4 regions of the Nonomuraea sp. NPDC050643 genome follow, and region 1 is predicted to be linked to each of the others. Evidence: riboswitches for the same ligand, from Rfam matches in the RefSeq annotation. Region 1 holds a riboswitch; each other region holds the start of a gene.
What was found. A riboswitch is a leader RNA that binds a small molecule or an ion and turns the genes downstream of it on or off. The one in region 1 is predicted to bind cyclic di-AMP.

Region 1 (4,193 bases):
GCTGGTCAAGCCCACCCACTGAGCGCCGCGGGGGCGTCTCACGGCATGAGCCGCCCCCGCCGGCCCGGCAGTCTCGCCAGCCCGCGCAGCACCACATTCGCCTTGTACGGCGGCTCCGCCTCGGTCAGTTCCAGCTCCGGCGCCGCCCTGGCCAGCGCGGAGAGCGCGATCTCGCCCTCCATCCTGGCCAGCGTCGCCCCCAGGCAGAAGTGGATGCCCAGCCCGAACGCCACGTGCCGCCCGGGATCCCGCGCCACGTCGAACCGGTCCGGATCGGGGAACACGGCGGGGTCGCGATTGGCCGCGCCTATCAGGGCGACCACCGGGGTGTCCTTCGGCACCGGCACACCGCCGAGCGTCGTGTCCTCCAGCGCGACCCTGGAGGTGAGCTGGACCGGCGGGTCGTACCTGAGCACCTCCTCGACCACCTGTTTGGGCCGATCGGCCGCGTGGCGCAGCAGGCCGCGCCCGGCCAGGTGCAGCACCCCGTTGCCGATGAGGTTGACGGTCGTCTCGTGGCCGGCCACGAGCAGCAGCACACAGGTGGCCAGTAACTCGGCCTCCGTCAACCCCTCGACGCCCGCCAGGGCGCTCAGGAGGTCCTCTCCGGGCCGCTCCCGCCGTAATGTGAGCAGCCCTCGGAAGTAGTCGCGAAACTCCCTTCCGGCCCGGCCGCTTTCCGATACGAGGTCGTCTGTAAGCATCGGGTCAAGTCCGCGAGCCAGGGTCTCACTCCAGCCGCGGAAACGTTCATGGTCCTCCGGGGGCACCCCGAGCATCTCGCTGATCACCATGACCGGCAGCGGGTATGCCAAACCGGACACGAGGTCGGCCTCATCCGACAGCCCGTCGATCAGCCCGGCGGTGATCGCCTCGACGCGGGGGCGGAGCCGTTCGAGCATGCGCGGGGTGAACGCCCTGCTGACCAGCCCCCGCAGCCTGGTGTGGTCGGGCGGGTCCATCCAGAGGAACGATTCGACGGGCTGACCTGGCTCTCTGTTGCTCAGGGGGCTGGAGCCGCGGCCGAACCGGGGGTCGCGCAGGAGCGTCGTACAGAGGTCGTGGGTGGTGGCGACGAGTAACCCCGCACGCGTGGGGAAGATCGCGCCACGCGCGCTCATCTCGCGATAACCGGCATAAGGATCACGCAGAAATTCCGGATTGAACGGATCAAAACCCAGCACATCCACTGGGCTCTTTGACAATGGATCCGCCGTTCCGGAAGGCTCCATGAGATCGCTCATCCGAGGCCGACCTGTCCCGACATATGGCGAGTACGTCATATATAACGGATCATGTCAATAGACCTCGTCAAGCACGGAGATTATCGTGCTTGACGACCTTTCCAAGATGCGTTTACGGTCTGCGAGGAGCAACTTTGGCCCGGTCGAGAGGCCCAAGTTCTGCTGTTGGGGGGGAGGGCTCCCGATGGATGTGCTCACTGAAGGCGTTGAGCTGAGCCATGCGGATTTGGCGTTACTGGCGGAGCTGGCCAAAGGAGTTACGGTCGATCGGGTGGGCAGACGTCTGGATATCAGCGGACGCACAGTACGCCGAAGATTACGGTGCATCTGCGACCGTATCGGCGTTGCCACGGCGATCGAGGCCGTGGCGTGGGCTGCCCGCCGCCAGTTGATCTAACGGCGTCCGGTTACGGGGAAAGCGTTCTCAGTCGGCGATGCGCACCGCGCCGGCGAACGGCCGCCGGGCGATCGAGGCGATCCGTACGACGTCACCCGTCTGCGGGGCGTGCACCATCATGCCGCCGCCGAGGTAGATGCCGACGTGATGCAGGTCGCTGTAGAAGAACACCAGGTCGCCCGGCCGTAGCTCGGAGCGGTCGATGTGCCTGCCCGCGGTCCACTGGCTGCCGGTGTAGTGGGGCAGTGAGATGCCCACCTGCTGGTAGGCGGCCATGACCAGACCGGAGCAGTCGTAGGAGCTGGGACCTTCCGCGCCCCAGACGTACGGCTTGAGCTGCTGCGTGAGCGCCCACCGCGCCGCCTGGGCCGCCTTGCCGCCGCCGGCGATCGGCAGATTGACGCGCGTCGCCCGGGTGCCGGGACGGCCGGCCTCGCCCAGGGCTCGCCTGAACAGGTTGCTCTCGACCTTGGTGACCAGCTTGGTGATCTTGTCGCGCTTGGTGTCGAGCTCGGTGACGAGCTTCTGGACCTCCGCGATGCGCGACTTGGCGCCCGACCTGGCGCGCTCGGCGGTCTCCCTGGCCTTGGTGACCTGGCTGAGCTCCTGGCCCTGCTGCTGCTCGAGCACGTACGTGGTCGCGGCGCGGTCGAGGAAGGTGTCGGGGTCCTCGGCGGAGGTGAAGGCCAGCACCCTGCCCAGGCCGCCGGTCATGTAGGCGTTCTGGGCCAGCATGGCGACCTTGGCGTGCTTGGCCGCGAGGTCGGCCTCGCTGGTCGACAGCGTCTTCTCCGCAGCCTCGGCCGCCTTCTTGGCGGTCTTGAGCTTCTCCCGCTGGTCGTTGTACTGCTCGGCCAGCGTCTCGATGTCGACGTGCAGCTTCTCGACCTGCTTGGCCATGTCCTGGAGGGAGGGCTTGGGGTCCGCGGACGCCGAACCGACGGGAACGGCGATCATTAACGCGGCGACTGTGAGACTCGCCACACCCAAGCGGTATGGCCGCCGAACTCGTTCATGAGGGCGGGCGTGTTCGCCCGCCGACTTCCCCTCACGACCGAGCGTGCCCTTCACCAACCAGCTCCTCTCATCGACGCCTACCGGGTTAGCTGACGGGTTCGGGCCGGAGCAGCCCTACCGAATGATCTCGGATTCACCCCATTGACGGCGTTGGAGGTCGCCGTCGGCGGTTCCCCGGCTCTCCTTGCGGAGATTGGGCGTGTTCCCCCCGCGACACGCGGGGAACATCGTCGCTGGACACTAATGCACTCCGGGTTCGTGCTCAACCACAACTGCCGAGTCTGTAGAGGTTTCACAACTGAAGGGTCACAAGGTGATCTCGTGCACACCCGTGCAGAACAGACTTTATGTCCCTCTTTGCCCTTGCATCTGCCGAACGCAGGTTCTCGTCGGCCGCGCGCCCATCTGACCAAGAGATGCCACAGGATGGGCCGAGACATGGGCGTTAGGGCCGAACCGTAATGACATCTGTACTCTGGAGAGCCATGGAGCAGGTGGCCGAACTGACAGTGCCCGAGACCGCGGTCGTGGTCCGGCGTGCCCGCACGCCCGACGTGCGCACGGTCAGACGCCTGGTGGACACCTATGCGGGCGCGGGCCCGCGGCTCCTGGAGAAGGCCACCGTGACCCTGTACGAGGACGTACAGGAGTTCTGGGTGGCCGAGCGGGGCGGGCAGGTCGTCGGCTGCGGCGCGCTTCACGTGCTCTGGGAGGATCTCGCGGAGGTCCGCACCGTGGCCGTGGATCCCGATAGCCGTGGCATGGGCGTCGGCCACCGGATCGTCTCGGCGCTGATACAGCACGCGAAGGATCTGGGTCTGCGACGTGTATTCTGTCTAACTTTTGAGGTCGACTTCTTCGCCAGGCACGGCTTTCGCCAGATTCAGGGCACGCCGGTCTCGCCTGAGGTGTACGCCGAACTCCTGGCCTCGTACGACGAGGGTGTGGCGGAGTTCCTCGACCTCGAACACGTCAAGCCGAACACCCTGGGCAACACCCGCATGCTGCTCCATCTGACATCGGGTGACGCGGACCTTGACCAGTTGGAAAGGTGATTGTTGATACCTATGTCGATACGTTGGGCAGCACAGGCATGTGTCCTGACACGTGCCACATGCGCACTCGAAGCGAGGTGACACGGTGAGCACCGGACAGCCGCCGTACCCACAGGACGAATCCGGCGAGAATTCTGCGCCCGCCAATCCCTGGCAGCAGAACACGGGCCGCCACCCCGGCGAGCCCGACCCCGACGCGACTGTGATCGGCTACCGGGCGGACGATGCCTACGGGCAACAGCCCCAGTACGGACAGCAGGGCTATGGCCAGCAGCAGCAGGGCTATGGCCAGCAACAGGGTTACGGCCAGCAGCCCCAGTACGGGCAGCAGCAGGGCTACGGACAGCAGCAGCAGTCCCAGCCCGACTACGGCCAGCAGCAGTATGGTCAGCAACCGCAGTCCCAGGCGGACTACGGTCAGCAATATGGCAATGCGGCGGGGCAGCAGGGCTACGGCCAGCAACCCCAGTCGGGCCAGCA
Region 2 (4,193 bases), on a different contig from region 1:
CTCGCGGAGCAGCGCACGGAGTGCAAGGCCACCGACAAGCCCACGCCCGCCGCCCAGGCGGGCCTGAAGCCGGGTGACCGCCTGGTCTCCTTCGACTCCAAGCCGATCGGCTCCTGGCCCGACGCCACCCGCCTGATCCGCTCCCACGGCCCCGGCCCGGTGCAACTCGGCATCCAGCGCGACGGCAAGCCGATGACGCTCAACGTCACGCTCATCGCCCAAGACCGCCCCAACCTCGAGGACCCCGAGAAGGTCGACAAGAACGTCGGCTTCCTCGGTGTCCTGCCCACCGAGGTCATGCAGCAGCAGAGCCTCGGCCAGGTCGTCGGCTACATGGGCGAGCTGACGGCCAGGGTGGCGGGCTCGCTGGTCAACCTGCCGGAGAAGATGGTCGGCGTCTGGCACGCGGCCTTCTCGGGCGAGGAGCGCGACCCCGAGGGCCCGGTGGGCGTGGTCGGCGCGGGCCGCATGGGCGGTGAGATCCTCGCCTCCGACCTGTCCAACGAGAAGAAGATCGCCATCTTCGTCAACCTGCTGGCCGGCTTCAACCTGGCCATCGGCATGTTCAACCTGATCCCGCTGCTGCCACTCGACGGCGGGCACATCGCGGGCGGGCTGTGGGAGGGCATCAAGCGGGGCTACGCCAAGGTCATGCGGCGGCCCGAGCCCGCTTACGTGGACATCGCGAAGGTGCTGCCGCTGACGTACGCGATCGCGATCGTGATGATGATCATGGCCGGCCTGCTGGTCTACGCCGACCTGGTCAACCCGCTCACGCTCACCAACTGACCCCGGGCCCGGCCGACAACGGACGGAAGGCCCCGCGGAACCCCTCGGTTCCGCGGGGCCTTCCGCCGTCCGCCTCAGTTCATCGAGATGTGCACGTGGTCGTAGTGGTTCTCGGTGACGCTGCCCCGGTCCGACATCGTGCGCCAGCCGGATCCGTGGTTGATGCGCTGCTTCCAGATCACGTACTTGAGGCCGAGCTTGCCCTTGTTCTTGATCGCCCATTCCGCGATCCGGTCGCCGAGCGCGTTGTTGGCGGCGCTGGGCATCGACCCGCCCGTGCTCATCATGAAGTCGCACGCCCGCCCGAGCGGGTGCTCGCCGCTCGAGCCGGAGCGGAAGCAGCCCACGTCGAACGGCAGCGAGAAGTTCTTCTCCACCTGCGCCTTCATCAGCCGCGTACGGGAGGTGATGTTGTCCGTGCCGCTCGGCAGCTCGGGCGCCCAGGAGCCGTCGGTGTTGCGGCCCGACCCGAACGGCACCAGGTCCTCCAGCTTCTCGCGGATGTCCTTGATGACGTCCTCGGCGTCGTCGCGCTGCCTCGTCACCTCGGCCGCGTCGTCGCGGATCTTGTCCGCCAGCGCCGCGGCCTCCTCGCTGGCCTTCTTCCTGTCGTCGCGGGCCTTGGCCACGCTCTGCACGACGGCCTGTTGCTCGGCCGTGAGCTGTTCGAGCAGGGCCGCGCTCGAGCTGTTGTCGGGAAGCATGAAGCCGGGCAGCGAGGCGTCGGCGTTCTGGTAGCGCAGCCGGGCGATCTCGGCCACCCGCTGCTCGGCGGTCACCAGCGTCTGCTCGGCGGTGGCCAGCCTGGCCTTCGCCGCCTTGGCGGCCTCCTGCGCCTTGGCCAGCTCGACACGCTTGAGGTTGTACTTCTCGATCAGCTTGTCGACCTTGGTGTTGAGCCGCTTGAGCTGGGCGCGAAGCTGGGATTCCGAGGGTTTGGGGGCGGACTGCACCGCGGCCGGTGCTGTTATGGAGGCCGACGCCGCGGTCGCCGGGAGGGCGGCGAAGGCGGTGGCGGTGATGAGACAGATGGCAAGACTCGCGGGGGACGAAGCCGCCACGTAGGTGTTCCTCTCCCTCTGCCGACCGGGTTAGCTGACGGGTTCGGGCATGGGAGGCTGCGGCCCTACCACCGAAGTGGATTCACCCCAGGTGCGGATTGGGTCCCCGGCTCCCGGGTGACGCGCCCGGGATTAGGCGTGCAACGACCGTTACGGTCGGTGCATATGGGGATATTAGTGGTAGATCACGAGTCATGCGACCTTAAGTAGAAATCTATTAGTGATCTACTTGTGATCGAAGCATGCGGGCGGCCTCCTCCGGCAGCACGTCGTTCACGAAGGCGCCCATCGCGGACTCCGAGCCCGCCAGGAACTTCAGCTTGTTCGGCGCCCGCCGGACGCTGAACAGCTCCAGATGCAGGTACGCCAGCTCCCGGTCCTGCCGCACGGGCGCCTGGTGCCACGCCGAGATGTACGGCATCACGACGCCGAACAGCCCGTCGAACGCCCGCAGCACCGAGGTGTACAGCGGGGCGAAGGCAGCCCGCTCCTCCTCCGTGAGCGCCGCCAGATCGGGCATCTGCCGGTGCGGATACACGTGCACCTCGAACGGCCACCGCGCGGCGGCCGGCACGAAGGCCGTCCACAGCTCGTTCGTGGCCACCACCCGGGTCCCGGCCGCCCGCTCGGCGGCCAGCACGTCGGCGAACAGGTTGCCGGGGCCCTTGTACCGGGAGGCCGCGCCGAGTTGCAGCTTGGTCCTGGGCGTGACGTAGGGGTAGGCGTAGATCTGGCCGTGCGGATGGGAGATCGTGATGCCGATCTCCTCGCCCCGGTTCTCGAAGCAGAACACCTGCTCCACGCCCTCGATCCCGGACAGCTCGGCCGTGCGGTCGGCCCACGCCTCCATGACCAGCTCCACCTGGGCGTCGGGGAGCCGGGAGAAGGAGGAGGAGTGGTCAGAGGTGAAGCACACCACCTCACACCGCCCCACAGCCGGACGGACCTCACTCAGACCGCCGACATCCTGATAAGTCCCAAAATTTCCAGAAAAGGAGGGGAAGCGGTTTTCGAACGTCACCACGTCGTAGTCGTACGCCGGGATCTCCGTCGAGCGATCGTCCGACGACGGGCACAGCGGGCACTCGGCGGTGCCACCGGTCGGCAGGAACGTCCGCGTCTGCCGGTGCCCGGCGATCGCGACCCACTCCTCCGTCAGCGGGTCGTAACGCAGCTCGGACGCCACCGGCCGGGGCTCGAGCGTCCGTCGGTCGATCGCGCTCCTGTCGGCGTCGTCGCGCCGGTCGAAGTAGATCAGCTCTCGGCCGTCGGCCAGGTGGGTGATGGTGCGTTTCAAGGCGAGCCCTCCGCGATGATCAGTTCTCCGGCCCGTTCGGCCAGCTCAGTGCGTGCGTCCTCGGGCAGCCCCGCGTCGCTGATGACCACGTCGGCCTCGGTCAGCTCGGCGATGGTGCTGATGCCGACGGTGTTCCACTTGGTGTGGTCGGCGGGGACGACCAGCCGGTGCGCGGCGGTGACCAGCTCTCTGTCGGTCTCCGACTCGAGCAGGTTGGGCGTGGTGAACCCGGCCCGCACGCTCATCCCGTGCACGCCGAGGAAGAGCGTGTCCACGTGCAGCCGGCGGATCGCGGACACGGCCACGGGGCCGACCAGGGCGTCGGACGGCGTGCGCACGCCCCCGGTCAGCACGACCGTACGGTCGGCGCGCGGGTTGCGGTGGAAGACCTCGGCGACGGGGATCGAGTTCGTGATCACGGTCAGGTCGGGCATGCCGATCAGATGGTGGGCCAGCGCCCACGTCGTGGTGCCGGCGGACAGGGCCACGGCCGTCCCCGGCCGGACGAGCTGGGCCGCGCGCCGCGCGATGGCCTCTTTCTCCTGCTGCTGGCGGGCGGACTTGGCGGTGAAGCCGGGCTCCTCGGTCGAGCCGGGGCCCAGGGCGGTCGCGCCGCCGTGCACCTTCTCCAGCAGGCCGCGCTCGGCCAGCACCTCGAGGTCGCGGCGGATGGTCATGTCGGAGACGCCGAGCTCGCGTACGAGATCGGCCACCCGGACGCCGCCGTTGCTGCGCACGCGTTCGAGGATCGTCTGCTGACGCTGCTGTGCGAGCACGTCCGCCCCTTCCAACAGATTCCACCAAATTATGACACGGAATTGTTGGGGAATGTTAGTTCGTCGTGGACTGCTTGCGCTGGTCAACGGGGAGAGGGACGTTGGGGGCTCATGGTGCGGTCGATCAGCGTCGCCTGACGGCGGCACTGGCCGGCGACACCATTCAACCGGCACTCATTCAACCGGCGTCGTTGAGCCGGCCGGACATCGGAGGCGAGCTTATGGCCAGGCGAGCACGCAAGGGCAAGGCACGCAAGAAGAAGAAGGCGA
Region 3 (4,193 bases), on a different contig from region 1:
ACCATCTCCAGGATCGCGGCCGGGCCGCCGGCCTCGAAGGCGATGTCGAGCGGCACCTGGGCGGCCTGGGCGGCGCTCATGATCAGCGGCCGGCAGCCGGCCGTGGTGAGGATGAACGGCCGCCCGGCCAGGTCGGCCAGGCGCACGGCCTTCCGGGCGGCCAGCGGGTGCCCGGCGGGCATGACGGCCAGCATGTCGTGGGTGCTCAGGTGCGCGGTGTGCAGGCCGGGGGCGGGCAGGGTGACCACGCCGACCTCGGCGGCGCCCCGGTGCAGCCATTCGCGGATGTCGTCGTCGACGCCTTCGAACAGGCGTACCCGGACCTGGGGGTAGCGGTCGGTGAACGCGCGCAGGAGCCTGGCCACGAGCGTGCCCGTGGCGCTGGGGAGGCTGGCCAAGCGCAGCTCGCCGGTGATCTGGCCGCTGGCGGCGGCCACGTCGGCGCGGATGAGGTCGAAGTGGCGCAGCGCCTCGCGGGCCCGGGTGAGGGCGCGGCGGCCGGCCTCGGTGAGGGCGATGCCGTCGCGGTGGCGTACGAACAGGGCCGCGCCCAGCTCGCGCTCCAGCGTGGCGATGGCGCGGCTGACGGCGGGCTGGGACATGCCGCTCTCCTCGGCCGCCGCCGTGAAACCGCCGCGCTCGGCGACCGCGATCAGCACCCGGAGCTGCGCTAATGTCATACCGCCATACCCTAGATGATATTTGACCGGGCCCTCTCAAGAACATCATGGTTATGGCCATGCGGAAGACGATCGAAGTGGACGGGCTGCGGGCCGGATATCTGACGGCGGGCGATCGAGGCCCGATGGTGCTGCTGCTGCACGGCACCTACTGGAGCCGGGTGTGGCGGCCGGTGCTCGGCGACCTGGCGGCGGCCGGGCTGCGGCCGGTGGCGGTGGACCTGCCCGGGCTGGGGCGTTCGGAGGGGGAGCTGACCCCGGAAACGGCCACCGTGCCCGCGCTGGCGGCCTGGGTGGCCAGGTTCGCGGCGGCGCTGGGCGCGGACGTGCCGCTCGCCGTGGCCGGGCACGACATCGGCGGCGCGGTCGCGCAGCACCTGCTGGTGGGTGACGCGCTGAAGGTGCGCAGGCTGGCGCTGGTCAACTCGGTCACGTACGACTCGTGGCCGGTGCCGGGGGTGGCCCGCTTCCGCGACCCGGCCGTGGTGGCGGCGACGACGGTCGAGGACGTGCTGGCCGCGCGCCGTACGGCGGTCACGACGGCCCTGGCCCGACCGGCGACGGAGGCCGAGCTGGCCGACTACCTCGACCCGTGGACCGACGCGCGGGTCTGCCGGTCCTGGATGGCCCTGGCCGGCGCGGCCGACAGCCGCTACACGCTCGACCTCGTCCCCGCGCTGCGCGCCGACGAGACGCCGAAGCTGCTGGTCTGGGGGGAGGACGACACGTTCCAGGAGGTACGCCACGCCGAGCGGTTCACGGCCGAGATGCCGAACACCACGCTCGTCCGGATCCCGGGGGCCGGTCACATCCCGATGGAGAACGACCCGGCCGGGGTCGCCGGCGCACTGGCGAACTTCTTCCTCAGCTGACCCAGCCCCTGAACGGGCCTTACGCCGGCGCCTTGCCCGCGAAAGGAACGTCGCAGGAGGGGCACGCTGACCCGCGTACGTGTCCGTCAGGCCGTGACCGTGACTTTACCGGCGCTCAACCCGTCAGCGGACGGTGACCAGCCGACGGCCATGACGTTCCAGAGCCAGGCCGCCGGTGTCGTGTTGGGAAATGCGACAAGCGCGCGCCTCCCTTGTGGGGAGACGCGCGCTTGTGGAAAGGCAGGGGCCCTCTCGGGCCGTCCTCGTCAGGCGGCGTACTCGGGGTAGCCGTAGCCGACGACCTGCGACTTGGGCCGGGTGCGCTCCTCGACCTTGCCGTTGCCGGTGTTGCCCTCGACGGTGGAGATGGTGCCGTTCTGGTTGTCCTTCACGACGAACCCGACGTGCTGGATGTCGCTGATGTCCTTGCTGCCGCTCCACGAGAAGAAGACGACGGCGCCGGGCTTGGCGAGGGTGCCGAAGCGGTTGTTGGCCGCGAACCACTTGGCGTGGGCGACGGTGTAGGCGTCCCAGCCCACCTGCGGGCGGGCGCCGGTCTGCTCACCGACCCAGGAGACGAACATCGAGCACCAGGCGGCGTTCAGGTACGCGGCGCGGTTGCCGCCGTCGCGGGCCACGGTCTCGGCGGCGCGCTGCGAGTTGGCGTACCACTGCTGGAACTTGGTGCCGCCGCCGCTGGCGTTCTCGGAGGTGCCCACCTGGGCCTTGGCCAGGGCGAGTACCTGACTGGCGGTGACGTTGACCTTGGTCTCTTCGGAGTGGTCGGTGCTGGCGCCGGCCTTGTGGGCGGCGATCGCGGCGGTCGGGTGCTTCGCGGCGGTGGCCGCGGCGACTCCGGTCGGGGTGTCGGCGTTGGCGGTGGCGGCGTGGCCGCCGAGGGCCGAGGCGATGATGGTGGCGCCGAGAACGGCGCGAGCGATGTTGACCTTGGGTGCAGCGGTAATAGGATGCTTGGCCATCGAGGGGGTTACTCCTTGCTTCCATGCCGCTTACCGGGTTAGCTGACGGGTTCGGGCGTGGAAGCTGCCCTACGGCACCGAAGTGCCGATTCACCCCAAAGGACTGGGTCCCCGGTTCCGCCCGGAGGCGGATTCAGCGGTCACAGGACGATCCTGTGATGTGTCGTGCGATGGTCAGACATAGCCGGACAAACCGGATGTATGTCTCAAGATGCCCCATAAGGTAATACATGAGGCAAGAGGATTACAAATCCATAAAAGCCCAGCTAGGCGACGTGCCTGTGAGCGTCGGCCGGAACCCCTGTCATGGCAAGGGATTCGTCAAGAGGCAAGATCGAGAAATTCGTTCCGCCTGCCGGCCGGGATGACGCGGTTCGGTGTGTGCCCGATCCGTTCGTGGCCGGGGATCCGCCACCGGAGCCCCACGTTCGCGGGGTCCGCGGCTTCCGTCCGCGTCGACTGGCTACAACACCGGCCTGACCAGGGTAATTCCCGGGCAATGTGATCGCCATGAAAGCGTCCTGGCGGCCGAGGTAGGGGACAACACGGGCCGCTCTGGGTTCATTCCCTGGGGCGCCGGCGGGCGGCCGCTCGTAGCGGAGCCCGCCCGCCGGGGATCCTCGTCACGTCATGTTGAAGGTGTCCGGATCCGGCCCGAAGCGCCGGCCCTTGTTCATCGCCCCGATGGCCGCGAGGTCCTCGGTGTCCAGGATGAAGCCGAACACGTCGATGTTCTCGGCGATCCGCGACGGCGTCACGGACTTGGGGATGACGACGTTGCCGACCTGCAACTGCCACCGCAGCACGATCTGCGCCGGCGTCTTGCCGTGCTTGTCCGACAGCACCTTCAGCGCCGGGTCGTCCAGCAGCCCCTTGCCCTGGCCCAGCGGGCTCCACGCCTCCGTGAGGATGCCGTTGGCCTCGTGGAAGCGCCGCATCTCCCGCTGCTGCAGGTACGGGTGCAGCTCGATCTGGTTGATGGACGGCGTGATGTCCGTCTCGTTCATGAGCCGGGTGAGCGTCTCGACCGTGAAGTTGGAGACGCCGATGGCCTTGGCCCGCCCGTCGCGGTAGATCTTCTCCATGGCCTTCCACGCCTGCACGTACTTGTCCTGCTTCGGCACGGGCCAGTGCATGAGGTAAAGATCTACGTAGTCGAGCCCCAGGCGGGCCAGGCTCTCGTCGAAGGCGGCCTCGGCGCGGCCGTGGTCGCCGTTCCACAGCTTCGTGGTGACGAACACCTTCTCGCGCGGCAGCCCGCTCTCGCGTACGGCCCGCCCCACGCCCTCCTCGTTGTCATAGGCGGCCGCGGTGTCGACGTGCCGGTAGCCGGTCTTCAGCGCCGTCCGCACGGCCTGCTCGGCCTCGTCGGCCGGAACCTGCCAGACGCCGTACCCGAGCTGCGGGATCTGCACGCCGTCCGTGTTGAGCATGAGCGAATTCATACCCTCCATTGTTCACGCCCAGTTTCTGAGCGCTTAAGGCGGCGGGGCTAGCTTGAAGCGGTCGTGAACGGGCTATCACCCGGCTGGGAGGGCAGGAGTGGTCAAACAGGCGTCGGCCTGGGTGGAGTCGCCGCTCCAGATGCTGTGCGCCGTCGAAGCCCATCATGCCGGGCTCCTCGGCCCGGTGTCCGTCGTCGTGCCCCGGGCAGGCCTGCG
Region 4 (4,193 bases), on a different contig from region 1:
CCGCGGATCTGCTGCGCGGAGCAGTCGTGCCCGGGAGGCAGTCCCGTACTTCCTATTGTCTCGCTATATGGGATGGCAAGTGGCCGATGGGGTGGTTGGTCCTTTTGGACGCGAAAAAGCGCCTGGCAGTCCTCGTCGGACCGCCAGGCGCGTTCGGAGCTAGGCGGCCCTAGCCGGATACTCGCGCGGTGATGTCGTCGCCGATCTCGTGGGTGGTGCGACCGGCCCAGCCGGTCAGGCGCTCCACGAGGTCGTCGGCGACCGCCTGCTCCACCTTGGCCGACTCGGCGTGCAGGCCGAGGTGGTCGAGGAGCATGGCGACGGACAGGATGGTCGCGGTGGGGTCGGCCTTGCCCTGGCCCGCGATGTCGGGCGCGCTGCCGTGGACCGGCTCGAACATGCTCGGCGTGGTCCGCTCGGGGTTGATGTTGCCGCTGGCCGCCAGGCCGATGCCGCCGGCGATGGCCGCCCCGAGGTCGGTGATGATGTCGCCGAACAGGTTGTCGGTGACGACCACGTCGAAGCGCTCAGGCTGGCTGACGAAGAACATCGAGGCCGCGTCGATGTGGCTGTAGTCGGTCGTGACCTCGGGGTATTCCTCGGCCACGCGGTTGACCGTGCGCTGCCACAGGTCGCCGGCGTAGGCGAGGACGTTCGTCTTGTGGACGAGGGTCAGCTTCTTGCGCGGGCGCGACTTGGCCTTCTCGAACGCGTAACGCACCACGCGCTCGACGCCGTAGGCGGTGTTGAGCGACTCCTGGGTGGCGATCTCGTACGGCGTGCCGCGCCGCATGGCGCCACCGGTGCCCGCGTAGAGGCCCTCGGTGCCCTCGCGGACGACGATCATGTCGATGTCCTCGGGCGGCGTGTCGGCCAGCGGGGTCTCGACGCCGGGGAACAGCTTGACCGGCCGCAGGTTGACGTAGTGGTCGAACTCGAACCGGAGGCGGAGCAGCAGGTCGCGCTCCAGGATGCCGGGCGGCACGCTCGGGTCGCCGACGGCGCCCAGCAGGATCGCGTCGAAGCCGCGCAACTCCTCGAGCACCGCGTCGGGCAGCGTCTCCCCGGTACGGTGATAGCGGGCGGCGCCCAGGTCATAGTGCGTGGGCTCGATCTTCGTGCCGACCGCTTCCAGGACCTTGAGTCCTTCGGCTACGACCTCGGTGCCGATGCCATCCCCAGGGATGACGGCCAGGCGGATGTTACGCGACTCCATGGGCGGTACCTTACCGGCTCGTCTCGACTGACGAACACACCATCTCATTTTTCGGACGCCCGGTTTTGTCCCTATTGCGACCTTTTGACCGTTTCGTTAGAGTCCATCGGGCCTAATCCACGCAGCCCTTGCGTGGAGCCGGGGACCCACTTTCCCCTGGGGCGAATCGGCAACCGCCGTAGGGCCGTCTTCCAGGCCCGAGCCCGTCAGCTAACCCGGCCGGCCTCGTGGAAGGACAGTGTTCTGTCTCGCATCGCCATCGGCCTGGCGGCGGGCGTCGCCGGGCTCATCCTGGCCAGCCCAGCCGCACAGGCGGCCCCTGACAAACAGGCGACCCCCGACAAAGACGTCACCACCCTGACCGGCGCCGAGATCCGGCGCATCCAGGCCAAGCGCGTCCCCACGCCGCCCTGGAAGGCCGCTCTCCACTACGCGATGACCAAACGCGGCATCCCGTACGTCTGGGGCGGCACCAGCGACCGGGGATACGACTGCTCGGGGCTCATGCTCCGGGCGTACGAGTCGGCGGGGATCGAACTGCCCCGCACCGCCCGCGAACAGTACGGGGCGTTCTCCCGGAAGATCGGCTGGGAGAACCTCAAGCCCGGCGACCTCGTCTTCTTCAGCAACCTGGGACACGTGGGGATGATCTCCAAGCCCGGGTTCATGGTGCACGCGCCGCGCAGCGGTGACGTGGTCAAGGAGGAGAAGCTTTCGAGCTGGCGCAGGGACGCCTTCGTGGGGGCGGTCCGGCCCGACCCCGCGGGTGTGCGCCGCTGGTCCAAGGTGCTGGAGAAACGCCGGGCCCCGGCTCCGGACATGCCCACCGCCACCCTCTGAGAACACACCCCCCAGATGAGAACACACCCCCAGAACACCACCCTCAGAACACCGCTCCGGGAACACCACCCTGAGAGCACCGCCCCGAGAACACCGCACTGAGAACACCGCACTGAGAACACCGCTCCGAGAAAGCCGCGAGCGGCCCCGCCTGGCGCGGGGCCGCTCGCCGGTCGCGCCGGGCGATCAGGGCACGATCGGGGCGGCCAGGTTGTCCGCGAAGCACGGGTTCGGGTAGGTCTCCTCGAAGTTCTTCGGCTCGCCGTAGAACACACCGCGGATCTTGACGTGGACCGGGTCGTAGATGCGCGGGCAGGCCACGTCCGGGCGGAACCTGAGCCGCTCCAGATCACCGCCGCTCCTGCGGAGCATGTCGCAGGCGGCGCCCGGGTCGGGGTGGCTGCCGTCGTCCGGGTCACAGGTCAGGAACCAGCGCTGCGCCGCGCCCTGGTGGTACTTCGTGATACTCAGCTCTCCCGCCTGCGCGTGGGCGGGCGCGGCGAGCAGGGCCGCGGCGGCCACGGCGGGCAGGGCCACGGCGGCGACGCGACGGATCGCGGTCAGGGAAGCGTGCATGGGGGACCTCCTCAGCGAACGGATACGCAGCGCGACGCTATCAGTACTCTCCGTGTCCGCGAGGAGAGGTGTCCGTAACCTCAGTCACGGACGTACCGTGGGAGGCATGTCACCCGAGAAGGTGCATCTGACCGAGGAGAAGGCGACCCTCCTCGCCACCCTGTACGGCAAGGCGCTCGACGCGCGCTCCCCCAACCCGATCCTGGGCGACCGGATGGCCGACGAAGTGATCGGCCGGATCGACCACGACTTCACCAAGACGGGCATCACCCCCAGCACCGCCGAGGCCGTCGCCCTCAGGGCCCGGTTCATGGACAGGTGGGCGGGCGAGTTCCTGGCCCGGCATCCGGAGGCCATCGTGCTGCAGCCGGGCTGCGGTCTCGACACGCGCGTCTTCCGGATGGACCCGCCGCCCTCGGTCCGCTGGTACGACCTCGACTATCCCGAGGTCATCGAGCTGCGCGAGCGGCTGTTCCCCGAGCGGCCCGGTTACACCATGATCGGCTCGTCGGCCACCGAGCTGGCCTGGCTGGAGCAGGTCCCCCGCGACGCTCCGGTGCTGGTCGTGGCCGAGGGCCTGCTCTACTACCTCGATCCGGCCGGAGGGCCGGAGCTCCTGCGGGCGATCGTGGAGCGCTTCCCCGGCGGCCAGTTGATCTTCGACGCCCTGAGCCGGCTCGGCCTGCGGCTGCAGAAGCTCAACAAGCCCGTCCAGAACGCCGGGGCCGCGGTCCACTGGGGCATCGACGGCCCGGCCGTTCTGGAGGCGATCCATCCGAGGCTGCGGTGCGTGTCGGCGGTGAGCGCGTTCGAGATCGACGGGTTCGAGGACCTGTCGAAGACCCACCGCGTCTCGGCCTGGATCGTCAAGGCCCTGCCGGGGATGAGGCGGTCGGCCGCCTTCTACCGGCTGGAGTTCTGAAGGACTGTCGGCTGGAGCCCTGAAGGGCTACCGGCCGGAGTTCTGCGGGGCGCCGCCGTTGTCGCGGCGGTCCAGCGCGATCTGCACGGCCTCGGCGGCCTCGTCCTGCTGGTCTTCGGCACGGTTCCAGGCATACATCTCGTACATGTGACTCATCTCATTTCGCGGGCGTGTCTCAGTGGGAAGCCGGACTCCGGTCGCGAATCCGACCGGGCCTGATCTCGTGGTCCGGGTCACGGACCGGACGAAGGGACTTGACGGCCGACGCGACGCCGCACACCGCGGCGAGTCGTCGACCTGCCCTAACAGGCCCCGCCGCGGCAGGTAATAAGTACGAGAACCTGGCGCATTACCGATAACAGTACCTGAGGCATCTCGTTGGATGTCCTAGTATCTCGCATGGTGAGACGCGAAGGGGCCGCCACCCTTTCCGGTGACGGCCCCCTTGTCGCGATGCCGCGAGGAGAGGTCAGTCCTCCAGGTCGACCGTGCGGCCGCTCTCGGCGCCGATCTCCGCCGCGATCTGCTCGACCACCTCGGCCGGGATCGCGGAGTCGACGGTCAGCGCGATGAGCGCCTTGCCGCCCTTGGTGTCACGGGCCACCTGCATCGAGGCGATGTTGATGCGGTGCTCGCCGA

Region 2: linked by a shared signal. The riboswitch ahead of AB0I15_RS23735 (hypothetical protein) and the one ahead of AB0I15_RS40805 (NlpC/P60 family protein) in region 1 are both predicted to bind cyclic di-AMP.
Region 3: linked by a shared signal. The riboswitch ahead of AB0I15_RS56465 (CHAP domain-containing protein) and the one ahead of AB0I15_RS40805 (NlpC/P60 family protein) in region 1 are both predicted to bind cyclic di-AMP.
Region 4: linked by a shared signal. The riboswitch ahead of AB0I15_RS00905 (C40 family peptidase) and the one ahead of AB0I15_RS40805 (NlpC/P60 family protein) in region 1 are both predicted to bind cyclic di-AMP.

Annotation. Positions count from the first base shown of each region.
Region 1 covers NZ_JBFAIM010000041.1:109,124-113,316, forward strand. The annotation lists gene lysX (bifunctional lysylphosphatidylglycerol synthetase/lysine--tRNA ligase LysX) at 1-22, shown strand, start outside; gene AB0I15_RS40795 (cytochrome P450) at 39-1,121, opposite strand; gene AB0I15_RS40800 (LuxR C-terminal-related transcriptional regulator) at 1,429-1,641, shown strand; gene AB0I15_RS40805 (NlpC/P60 family protein) at 1,669-2,598, opposite strand; cyclic di-AMP (ydaO/yuaA leader) riboswitch at 2,718-2,868, opposite strand; gene AB0I15_RS40810 (amino-acid N-acetyltransferase) at 3,144-3,713, shown strand; gene AB0I15_RS40815 (RDD family protein) at 3,799-4,193, shown strand, end outside.
Region 2 covers NZ_JBFAIM010000017.1:17,514-21,706, reverse strand. The annotation lists gene AB0I15_RS23740 (M50 family metallopeptidase) at 1-789, shown strand, start outside; gene AB0I15_RS23735 (hypothetical protein) at 864-1,850, opposite strand; cyclic di-AMP (ydaO/yuaA leader) riboswitch at 1,856-1,999, opposite strand; gene galT (galactose-1-phosphate uridylyltransferase) at 2,068-3,147, opposite strand; gene AB0I15_RS23725 (DeoR/GlpR family DNA-binding transcription regulator) at 3,144-3,923, opposite strand.
Region 3 covers NZ_JBFAIM010000079.1:19,456-23,648, forward strand. The annotation lists gene AB0I15_RS56455 (LysR family transcriptional regulator) at 1-680, opposite strand, end outside; gene AB0I15_RS56460 (alpha/beta hydrolase) at 740-1,552, shown strand; gene AB0I15_RS56465 (CHAP domain-containing protein) at 1,819-2,532, opposite strand; cyclic di-AMP (ydaO/yuaA leader) riboswitch at 2,545-2,681, opposite strand; gene AB0I15_RS56470 (aldo/keto reductase) at 3,156-3,977, opposite strand; gene AB0I15_RS56475 (hypothetical protein) at 4,075-4,193, shown strand, end outside.
Region 4 covers NZ_JBFAIM010000001.1:202,768-206,960, reverse strand. The annotation lists gene AB0I15_RS00910 (3-isopropylmalate dehydrogenase) at 170-1,216, opposite strand; cyclic di-AMP (ydaO/yuaA leader) riboswitch at 1,316-1,456, shown strand; gene AB0I15_RS00905 (C40 family peptidase) at 1,652-2,056, shown strand; gene AB0I15_RS00900 (SSI family serine proteinase inhibitor) at 2,243-2,632, opposite strand; gene AB0I15_RS00895 (class I SAM-dependent methyltransferase) at 2,739-3,554, shown strand; gene serA (phosphoglycerate dehydrogenase) at 4,024-4,193, opposite strand, start outside.